DNA from 3 places in the Clostridiisalibacter paucivorans DSM 22131 genome. Region 1 is predicted to be linked to each of the others. Evidence: riboswitches for the same ligand, from Rfam matches in the RefSeq annotation. Region 1 holds a riboswitch; each other region holds the start of a gene.
What was found. Region 1 has a riboswitch for cobalamin ahead of Q326_RS17965 (S-layer homology domain-containing protein). Riboswitches for the same ligand answer to the same signal wherever they lie in the genome.
Positions count from the first base shown of each region.

Region 2: another riboswitch for cobalamin. It lies ahead of Q326_RS0106710 (hypothetical protein); the one in region 1 lies ahead of Q326_RS17965 (S-layer homology domain-containing protein).
Region 3: another riboswitch for cobalamin. It lies ahead of Q326_RS0100760 (class I SAM-dependent methyltransferase); the one in region 1 lies ahead of Q326_RS17965 (S-layer homology domain-containing protein).

Region 1 covers NZ_JHVL01000037.1:29,289-32,509, forward strand. The annotation lists gene Q326_RS0110570 (MATE family efflux transporter) at 1-213, opposite strand, end outside; gene Q326_RS0110575 (MerR family transcriptional regulator) at 389-1,201, shown strand; cobalamin riboswitch at 1,288-1,476, shown strand; gene Q326_RS17965 (S-layer homology domain-containing protein) at 1,637-3,221, shown strand, end outside.
Region 2 covers NZ_JHVL01000014.1:18,448-21,668, forward strand. The annotation lists gene Q326_RS0106700 (tryptophanase) at 1-899, shown strand, start outside; cobalamin riboswitch at 1,252-1,438, shown strand; gene Q326_RS0106710 (hypothetical protein) at 1,597-1,917, shown strand; gene Q326_RS0106715 (LysE/ArgO family amino acid transporter) at 2,134-2,748, shown strand; gene Q326_RS0106720 (aminotransferase-like domain-containing protein) at 2,830-3,221, shown strand, end outside.
Region 3 covers NZ_JHVL01000001.1:164,053-167,273, forward strand. The annotation lists gene Q326_RS0100755 (ABC transporter substrate-binding protein) at 1-892, opposite strand, end outside; gene Q326_RS0100760 (class I SAM-dependent methyltransferase) at 894-1,694, opposite strand; cobalamin riboswitch at 1,820-2,010, opposite strand; gene Q326_RS0100765 (peroxiredoxin) at 2,108-2,773, opposite strand; gene Q326_RS0100770 (sodium ion-translocating decarboxylase subunit beta) at 3,050-3,221, opposite strand, start outside.

The DNA.
Region 1 (3,221 bases):
AGATAATAATAAAGAAATGGCAAATATAAAACTGATAAATGGCATGGACATATTTATGGCAGCCAAAGCAGTTGGCCCTACTCCTCTACTTACAAATATACCATCAACTATTGTATATAATGAAAATATCCACATAGCTGATATAGATGGTAAAAGATATTTGATAAATTTTTTTCTAATATTTTTACTAGATTCTTTTTTTATTGTATTCATTTAGCAACACCTCTATAATAAGATTATAAACCTTAGTATTATACTAAGGTCAAGGATTATAGTTGGTAGTCGGTAGTATTTAGTAGAAATTCTATGAATTTCTTTTTATAATAATAAAAAAGCGTAAGGATTTTTACCATTAACTAAGAACTAAGAACTAAAACAGGAGGAATTTATGAAAGATTATTTCAAAATAGGAGAGATATCTAAGATATATGGGATAGGTAGGGATTCCTTAAGATATTATGAAAAGATAGGTATATTAAACCCTGATAGGGATACTAATGGATATAGGATGTATAGTATGCAGGATATATGGAAGCTTAATATAGTGAAAGACTTGAGGAGCTTAGATTTTCCTATGCACATTATAAAGGAATATTTAGACAATAGAAATCTATGTTCTACCAAAGGGCTATTAACTGAAGAAATAAAAATATTGGATAACAAGATAAAGGAATTGAACAATCTAAAAAACAATATTTATCAAAGATTAAAAAGGATTGAAATCACTATAAAAAGCAATAATTTTTATAATATTGAAATATTATTTTTCAAAGAACGAAGGGCATTTGAGCTAAATGGTGATATATCTAGAGATGAGGAGGTAGATTTCCTCATCAAAAAGCTTCAGAAAAAACATAAAGACAAATTCTATTTATTGGGAAATAATAGCATAGGGGCTAGAGTATCCATGGAAAAAATAAATGAGGGATTTTTCAATTATTTTGAATCGGTATTTGTGCTATTGGAAAATGCTACTATTGATTATGATATGGTGTTAGAAGAAGGTGATTACGTTACTTTATCGTATAAAGGGACATATGAACAGAGTCAGGAATATATACCTAAGATGATGGAGTTTATAGAGAAGAATAATTATGAAATCATAGGGAGTCCTATTGAAATATATAAGATAGATGTGCATGAGACAAGTGATGTAGAAGAGTTTATTACAGAGATACAAATACCTGTGGTAAAGTGTTAAATTTGTAGCTTATAGCAAAATATAATAATATTGACAATATTTATTGTAATGGTATAATCTAAGTTACAAGAGCGAATGTGATATAAAATTAAATATAAGATTTAGGTTTTTATATGAATGATATAGAATTAAAAGGGAATCAGGTGAAAATCCTGAACGGTCCGGCCACTGTAAATGGGGAGGATTTCTTCAATATGCCACTGGATAACACTGGGAAGGAGAAGAAAATCTTATGAACCATAAGTCAGGAGACCTGCCTAAATTGTGAGCACAACCTTCCGGTAGAGGTATAATACGATTTTTGTAAAAAAGTCTTAACTTTATCGAAGTTAAGACTTTTATTTATATAATTTTAAAATACAATATTGATAATAGAATAGTGAATATATTGTGTTTTGTGCATTAGTATTTATAAAATTGTGAGGGGGAAAACAAGTGAATAGACTAATTAAAATAAGTATTAGTACTTTATTGATAGTGATGATGTTATTGAGTATGGTTCCATTAGCATTGGCAACAAGCACAACTGAGCTTTCTGATGCTGTTACAGATACTGCAAAGTATATGTATAAGACAGTAAAGTCTCCACAAGTGGGTTCTATTGGCGGCGAATGGGCGGTATTGGGTCTTGCAAGAAGTGGATATGAAGTACCTGATGAATATTATCAAAAATACTATGAGACTGTAGAGGATTATGTAAGGGCCTGTAAAGGTGTTTTGCATGAGAAGAAGTATACAGAATATTCTAGGTTGATAGTTGCACTTACATCCATAGGTAAAGATCCTTCACATGTAGCAGGATACAACCTTTTAACACCCCTTGGAGATTATGAAAAAACCATCTGGCAAGGGATGAATGGTCCTATTTGGGCACTTATTGCCTTAGATAGTGGAAACTATCCTATGCCACAAAATCCAGACGCTAAAATACAAGCAACTAGAGATATGTATATTAATAGAATTTTAGAGTCTCAGCTATCCGATGGTGGATGGTCACTTTTTGGAGGAACAAAAGCAGAAACTCCAGGGCATAGTGTTTCTGATCCTGATATCACAGGTATGGCCCTTCAGGCATTGGCAAAATATCAAGATAGACCAGAGGTAAAAAAGGCTAGTGAAGAAGCACTTGCATGTATGTCTAAGATGCAAAATAGCAAAGGGGGCTTTTCCAGTTGGGGTACAGCTAATTCTGAAAGTTGTGTGCAGATGATTGTGGCTTTGTCCGAGTTAGGAATTCCTCTAGATGATGAGCGTTTTATAAAAAATGATAGAACAATGTTAGACAACCTAATGACTTTTTATATTAAAGGCAAAGGTTTTCTCCATACTCAAAGCGGAAGCGGTTCTAATCAAATGGCATCAGAACAAGGCTTTTATGGGCTTATTGCGGCTCAGAGAGCATTAAATGGTGAAAGTAGTCTTTATCGTATGGATGATGCGCTGAATATTGGAGAAAAAGATAGTAAGACCGTTAGCTTTGGACTTGTGGGTAAACATCCAGATGTAAATACTCCAAAGGTAATAAAGACGGGAAAAACCTTTAGTGATATACAGGCACATGATGATCAGCCTGCCATTGAAGCCCTTGCATCAAGGGGAATTATCAATGGAAAGTCTAATGATAGATTTGATCCCAATGGGGAGATGACAAGGGGAGAGTTTGCCACCATTGTAGTTAAGGCCCTGGGACTTGTTCCGAAAGCAAATAATAATTTTGCTGATATAAAAGGTAGTGATTGGTATTCAGACTTTGTAGGCACAGCAAATACCTATGGCATTGTTTCTGGTAAAGGGGATGGTACTTTCGATCCAAATAGTACAATTACCCGTGAAGAAGCAGCAACAATGGTTGCAAAAGCAGCAAAACTTTGTGGGATGAATACAGAGTATAATACTATGTCAACAAGAGATGTCCTTGCTCAGTTTCCAGACTATATAAAATCCAGTGATTGGGCAATGAGTTCCCTTGCTTTTTGTTATGATAAAGAAATTCTAGATCCATCTGATATGAAGATATTAC
Region 2 (3,221 bases), on a different contig from region 1:
TAGAGAAATTAGAATCTTTGATTAAGAAATACGGTGCAGATAAGATTGCTGTTGTTATTATGACAATAACAAATAATTCTGCTGGTGGTCAGCCAGTATCTATAAAAAATATGAAAGAAACATCTAAAATCTGTAAAAAACATGGTATAAAGTTATGTATTGATGCTGCTCGTTATGCAGAAAATGTCTATTTTATCAAGCAAAGGGAAAAAGGATATGAAGATAAATCTGTCAAAGAAATCATAAAGGAAATATTTGGTTATGCAGATATGTTTACTATGAGTGCTAAGAAAGATGCCATTGTAAATATGGGAGGATTAGTTGGAATTAAAGATGATGAAAAATTGTTCCAAGATTGTAAGGGGCGCACTATTTCCTTTGAGGGTTTTGTCACCTATGGTGGTCTTTCAGGTCGTGAACTTGAAAGTTTAGCAATTGGACTTTATGAAGGAATCGATGAAAATTATTTGAGGTATCGCATTGGTCAAATGGAGTATTTAGCCAGTCGTCTTGATGAAGCTGGGATAACATATCAATCACCAGTGGGAGGGCATGGTGTATTTGTAGATGCAAAGGCTATGTTCCCCCATATTCCATATTATGAGTTTCCAGGGCAAGCCCTTGCCATTGAACTGTATAAGGAAGCAGGTATCCGTACATGTGATATAGGTTCTTATATGCTGGGGAATGATCCCGATACAGGGGAACAGCTACATGCTGATTTTGAGTTTACACGATTAGCAATACCACGAAGGGTTTATACACAGGCCCATATCGATGTCATGGCTGATGCATTGATAGCAATTAAAGATAGGGCAAGTGAAGTGAAGGGCTATAGAATTACATGGGAACCACCTATTCTTAGACATTTTCAAGCAAGTTTAAAGCCAATTAAGTAAAGAAAAATTAAATAAAGATATAAGTATAGTTAGTGGTTAGTAGTTGATGGTTGAAATTCTATGGATTTTATCATTAAATTACTTACTACTAACTTTTTTATTTTTCAATAAATTTTGTGAAACATTTTTTGTTTTACACCTTGGTTATAACTATATATTTGGCAATAATCTGAGAATATAACTTAGAGTAAAATTATTGTAGGTAAAATTACAAAAAATAAAAAAAGAGTTCCTCTAGATGTGGGAAATCTCTATTTTATAAAAACCTACAGCAACTTCACACTATCCTTTAGATTGAATTTGTTGACATACTATGATGGCAGTGCTATACTTGATTTATACTAATAAAAAACTAAATACTATGACTATTGGTTTGATGTATGTAATTACATCAATTAAAAGGGAAGTTGGTGAAAATCCAACACGGTCCCGCCACTGTTAAAGTTAATAAAGCTTCATTGCCACTGTGCTGATGCATGGGAAGGGAAGTTTTATGTTTATACTTAAGTCAGGAGACCTGCCAATAGTAGATGCGCTGTTATTTCCACGAGGATGGGAAGGTGTTATAAAAATTGAAGTAATTTTTCAATTTGACTATAATACCCTTTTGATGAAAAAGGGTTTTGTTTTTAGTGAAAATAACTAGCACATAGGCTGGTTTTTTTATTTTGTCAAATGGGAAAGGGAGGGATATATGGTGATTAAAAAATTTTATGCAAGTTTGAATATATTATATTTAAAGATGTATCAATATGAAAAATATATAAGAAAAGATTTCATAGATGATATTATTGATCAAATAAATAAAGACTTGGAGTTAATTGAGAAAAAATATGCTGAAGAAATGGATATATGTTCAATAACATTAAGTGATATTTTTTCAATGAGTGTTATCAATACTGCATTTAATCATGATTTAGGCACTGAAATCATAGAGACTCAACTGTATTGTGACTTGAACAAAGTAAATAAGTTGAGAAAAGAGATTTTTAAAGCACCTTATAAGCTTGTTAGTTAAATAATTACATAAATTTTTAATATCATTCATTAAGAATCCTTTTGATGTGTTAAGCATTAGCAGAAAGGATTCTTTATTTTTATAGAATATTTTGGTTGGTATAAATATATAGTTTTTGGTTGGAGACATTTATTAGATTAATTATTATAATAAATATGTGTAAGAAATGAGAAAGGGGATTTATATTTCAGTAAATACTATAATAGGGGGGTAAAAATGTTTGGATTTTTAGCACATGGATTTATGTTGGGATTAGCCTATGTGGCACCAATAGGAATGCAGAACCTTTATGTAATAAATACTGCAATTAGTGAAGAAAAAGTAAGGGCATATAAAGTTGCACTTATAGTAATTTTATTTGATATTTCCTTGGCATTGGCATGTTTTTTTGGTATGGGTTTATTGATGGACAGGTCTCAATTATTAAAAACAATAGTATTATTGGTTGGAAGTTTAGCAGTTATATATATTGGTATAATACTTATAAAAAGTAAACCAGAGACTAATAATGAAATCGATACAAATAAGTCTTTATTGCAGATAGCATCCACATGTTTTGCAGTTACTTGGCTCAATCCTCAAGCATTGATAGATGGCTCATTGCTTTTGGGAGGATTTAGAGCTTCTCTTCCTGTAGAGGGTTCAAGGCTTTTTATATTAGGGGTTTGTCTGGCATCATTTTTGTGGTTTAGTGGATTAACCACTATAGTTTCAATATTTAAGAATAAATTTAATGATAGAGTGATAAAGGTAATTAATATTGTATGCGGTAGTATTATTATATATTATGGCTTGAAGTTGGGTTATAGTTTTATAAGTACATTTTTTTAGATTTTGACTTATATTGAGCAAAAACTATTGTATACTAATTAAAAGATTGTTTGAGCAGTATTTCGCTTCAGAGGTGATATAATGACAAATATAAATTGGAAACCAAATAGAGATTTAGATATACCTGTTTACAGACAAATAATAGATTATATTAAAGATAAAATATCTGATGGAGAGTGGGACGTAGGATTTAAATTACCAACCCAAAGACAGTTAGCAACACTATTCGATGTAAACAGGAGCACAATTATTGAGGCATTAGATGAGTTAAAGGGAGAGGGAATAATAGAATCTAGAGGTAGTGGGGGTACTATTATTGTTAATAATACTTGGTCATTATTGACTTCTACACCACCCCCAAATTGGTATGAATATATAGAAGCAGGTATTCACAGGCCTAATTTGCCTACTATTCAGCTAATAAATAAGTTAGAGTATCACCGTGATATAATTAGATTGGGGACAGGAGAGTT
Region 3 (3,221 bases), on a different contig from region 1:
TAGCCTGTCTTAAATTTTTGTTTTTAAGTTCGGATCTCTTTTCCATATTAAACATAATTCTATATCCCCAAAATGCAGGGTCATTTATAACTTTATATTGGGAATCATTTTTATATTTATTTAATATATCAGGTGTAACTTCTGTTATATCTATATCTCTCTTTTCAAAGGCCAATATAGTATCACTCACAGGCACAAATTGAATTATATCTGCCTTCTGTTTAGGTCCCCAATAATCATTAAATGCTTCAAATTTATATGCACCTTGCTCCTTGCTATATTCTTTAAGTATATACGGTCCACATCCTATAACTGCCTCAGGACCATTGAATTTTTTAGGGTCTTCTACATCTTTCCATATATGTTTAGGTATAATCCTTGCTGCTCCAAATCTATTCAACAAAGTTGCATTGGGTTCATTTACATTTATGCTAATATTGTGTTCATCTATTACATTTATCTCGTTTATAAAATTGTCCTTACTTATATTTAATTCATCTGAGACTGGTGGATATTCAGCGTAGTATTCAAAGGAAAACTTTACATCCTCTGCTGTCATAGGCTGACCATCCTGCCATTTAACTCCTTCTCTCAATTTAAAGGTGTATGTTTTTCCATCTTCACTTACTTTCCAGTCTTCAGCAAGCCAAGGTATAAAGCCTTCTTCTCCTCGCTCTAATAAACTGTCAAATATAAGTCTCATCTTATATGCACCAGGACCCCTAGAATAATGGGCATAAGGACTAGGATATCCCCAATCTCCCCCTTCAAGATTCAATACTACTTCTTCATTATTATTCCCATCTACATTGGTTACTTCTCCATTGCCACATCCCGAGAGAATCATCATAAATGCCATTGTCAAAATCATTAGTTTATATATTTTCTTCATTTTACACCCTCCATATCATCCAACCTATTTTGGCTTTAGTATTTTCTACTATAATACCATCTTTGGATATACTATTTAAATAATTTTTTATGTCATATACTATCTGAGGTTCTTCTTTAATATGTACAGTATACACATTTATCGCATCTTCTAATCTCCTCTTATTTTCCCATTGCACATCCCTATAATATATCTCAGGGTATATACCCAATTGCCATAATATATTAAATGCACAGTACATCTTAATTCCCCAATTATTAATATATTTGCCTTTAGAGGATAATCTATTTATAGTATCCCTTACCTCGTCCTCTCTAGTCACAAAACCACTTAAAAAACAATATCCTTTACTAGCTTCATTCATCTTTACTAAAGTATCCTTACTATCTATTGCTGGAGACATAGATGCAAATACAAGGTCAAATCTATTATTCCATGCCCTTTGATTTAAATCTATATGCTGCCACGGTACTGCATCAAAGGAAATATTCCTTATATTTAATTTTTCTGCATTCTCTCTAGCATACTTAATCATATTGGGAGATATATCTATACCTGTTACATATTTTGACTTTTTCGAAAATTCTACGCTATATTTACCAGGCCCACAACCTATATCTAATATCTCTGATGATTTATTGACTATATTTTTAGATAACAAGAACTCTATTACCTCATCCATTCTAGCATTTTTATCCTTGCCATTAAATTCCTTTGCCCTTAAATCCCATACATCTTTAGTAGCTGATAAATTCATATTTGAAGATTCTCGCCACATATCATCAAAAGTTTTTATATCCACTTTACCCACTCCTTTTTAGATAAGAATAAAACTAAAAGACACCTCAATAAAACAGTTAAGAGGTGTCTCACATTTCAAAAATCATTAAAACGTAATAAAACATACCCCCCTATCTTCCGTAGAGTTCCTGGCACATGATATAGGCAGGTCTTCTGACTTAAGAATCATAGTTTTTCCATACCTTCCCGAAGATCAGTGGTAATAACTTGGAAAAACTCCTCTAATACAGCGGCGGGACCGTGCAGGCATCTCACCTGTCTTCCCTTTTCATAGATATCTTAAAAATAATATCTAAACCTATACCCATTTATTAACTTATCGTTAAATTAATAATATATTATGGGCATATGTATGTCAAGAGCAATTAGAAAAGGGATATTTCACTATGAAATATCCCTTAGTTTTTATATCACTTATTTTAAATCCTTATAGCAGAACCACCAGTCTAAACACTCTATCTCTCCAGACTCTGCCTTTTTAAGTCTTTCCTCTACTAATTCTTCAGTACCAGCAGGAGGTATTATTACCTTTTCCCCTATCAATGGGTTATTTGGCCAATTTTCAGGTACTGCTACTCCATTATTATCCGATGTCTGTAATGCCTTTACTGCTCTTAAAACTTCGTCTACACTTCTTCCTATCTCTTGTGGATAATACATCATAAGCCTTAAAATTCCTTTATCGTCTACTATAAATACTGCCCTTACAGTATTAGTTCCCTTGCTCTCATGTAACATACCTAATTTATTAGAAACTCTACCCAATTCATCTGCTATAACAGGGAATGGTACCTTTACATCTGTTTTTTCATTAATCCATTGTACCCATTTTATATGAGAAAATACTTGGTCTACAGATAATCCTATAAGCTCTGTATTTAATTTCTTGAATTCATCTGCTTTCTTAGCAAAGCTTACAAATTCAGTAGTACAAACTGGAGTAAAGTCCCCTGGATGACTAAATAATACAAACCATTTCCCTTTATAATCTTCTGGTAATTTCTTTACTCCATGGGTAGTATTGACCTCCATTTCTGGAAATGCATCTCCTAATAATGGTAATTTGTTTTGTTTTTCCACAAAAATCTCCTCCTTATATTTTATAAATAATATATTTTAATCTAATTCATATTAGACATATGTAATTTGTAATTATTCTTAATTTGTAATGATTACATTTTTAATTATAGTTCAATTATTTTCCTTTGTCAAGTGTTATTGATAATATTTATCAAAATTATTTTTTAAAAAAAATAGTTAGTAGTAAGTAGTTTAATGATGAAATCCATAGGATTTCTACCATCAACTACTAACCACTAACTATTACCTACTGACTCATTATATACTTTCTTAAATTCAAAACCTATGTCTCATATATCTATACAAAAATACTATAGCTATAGATATTAAGACTAATATTACAATAAAATTCGTATTATTACTAGTTGTTAAAAATATAGCTGTGGGACCATCAGCTCCCCCTATTATGTCTACACTAGCACGAGTAGTCATATATGTTGATATCAAA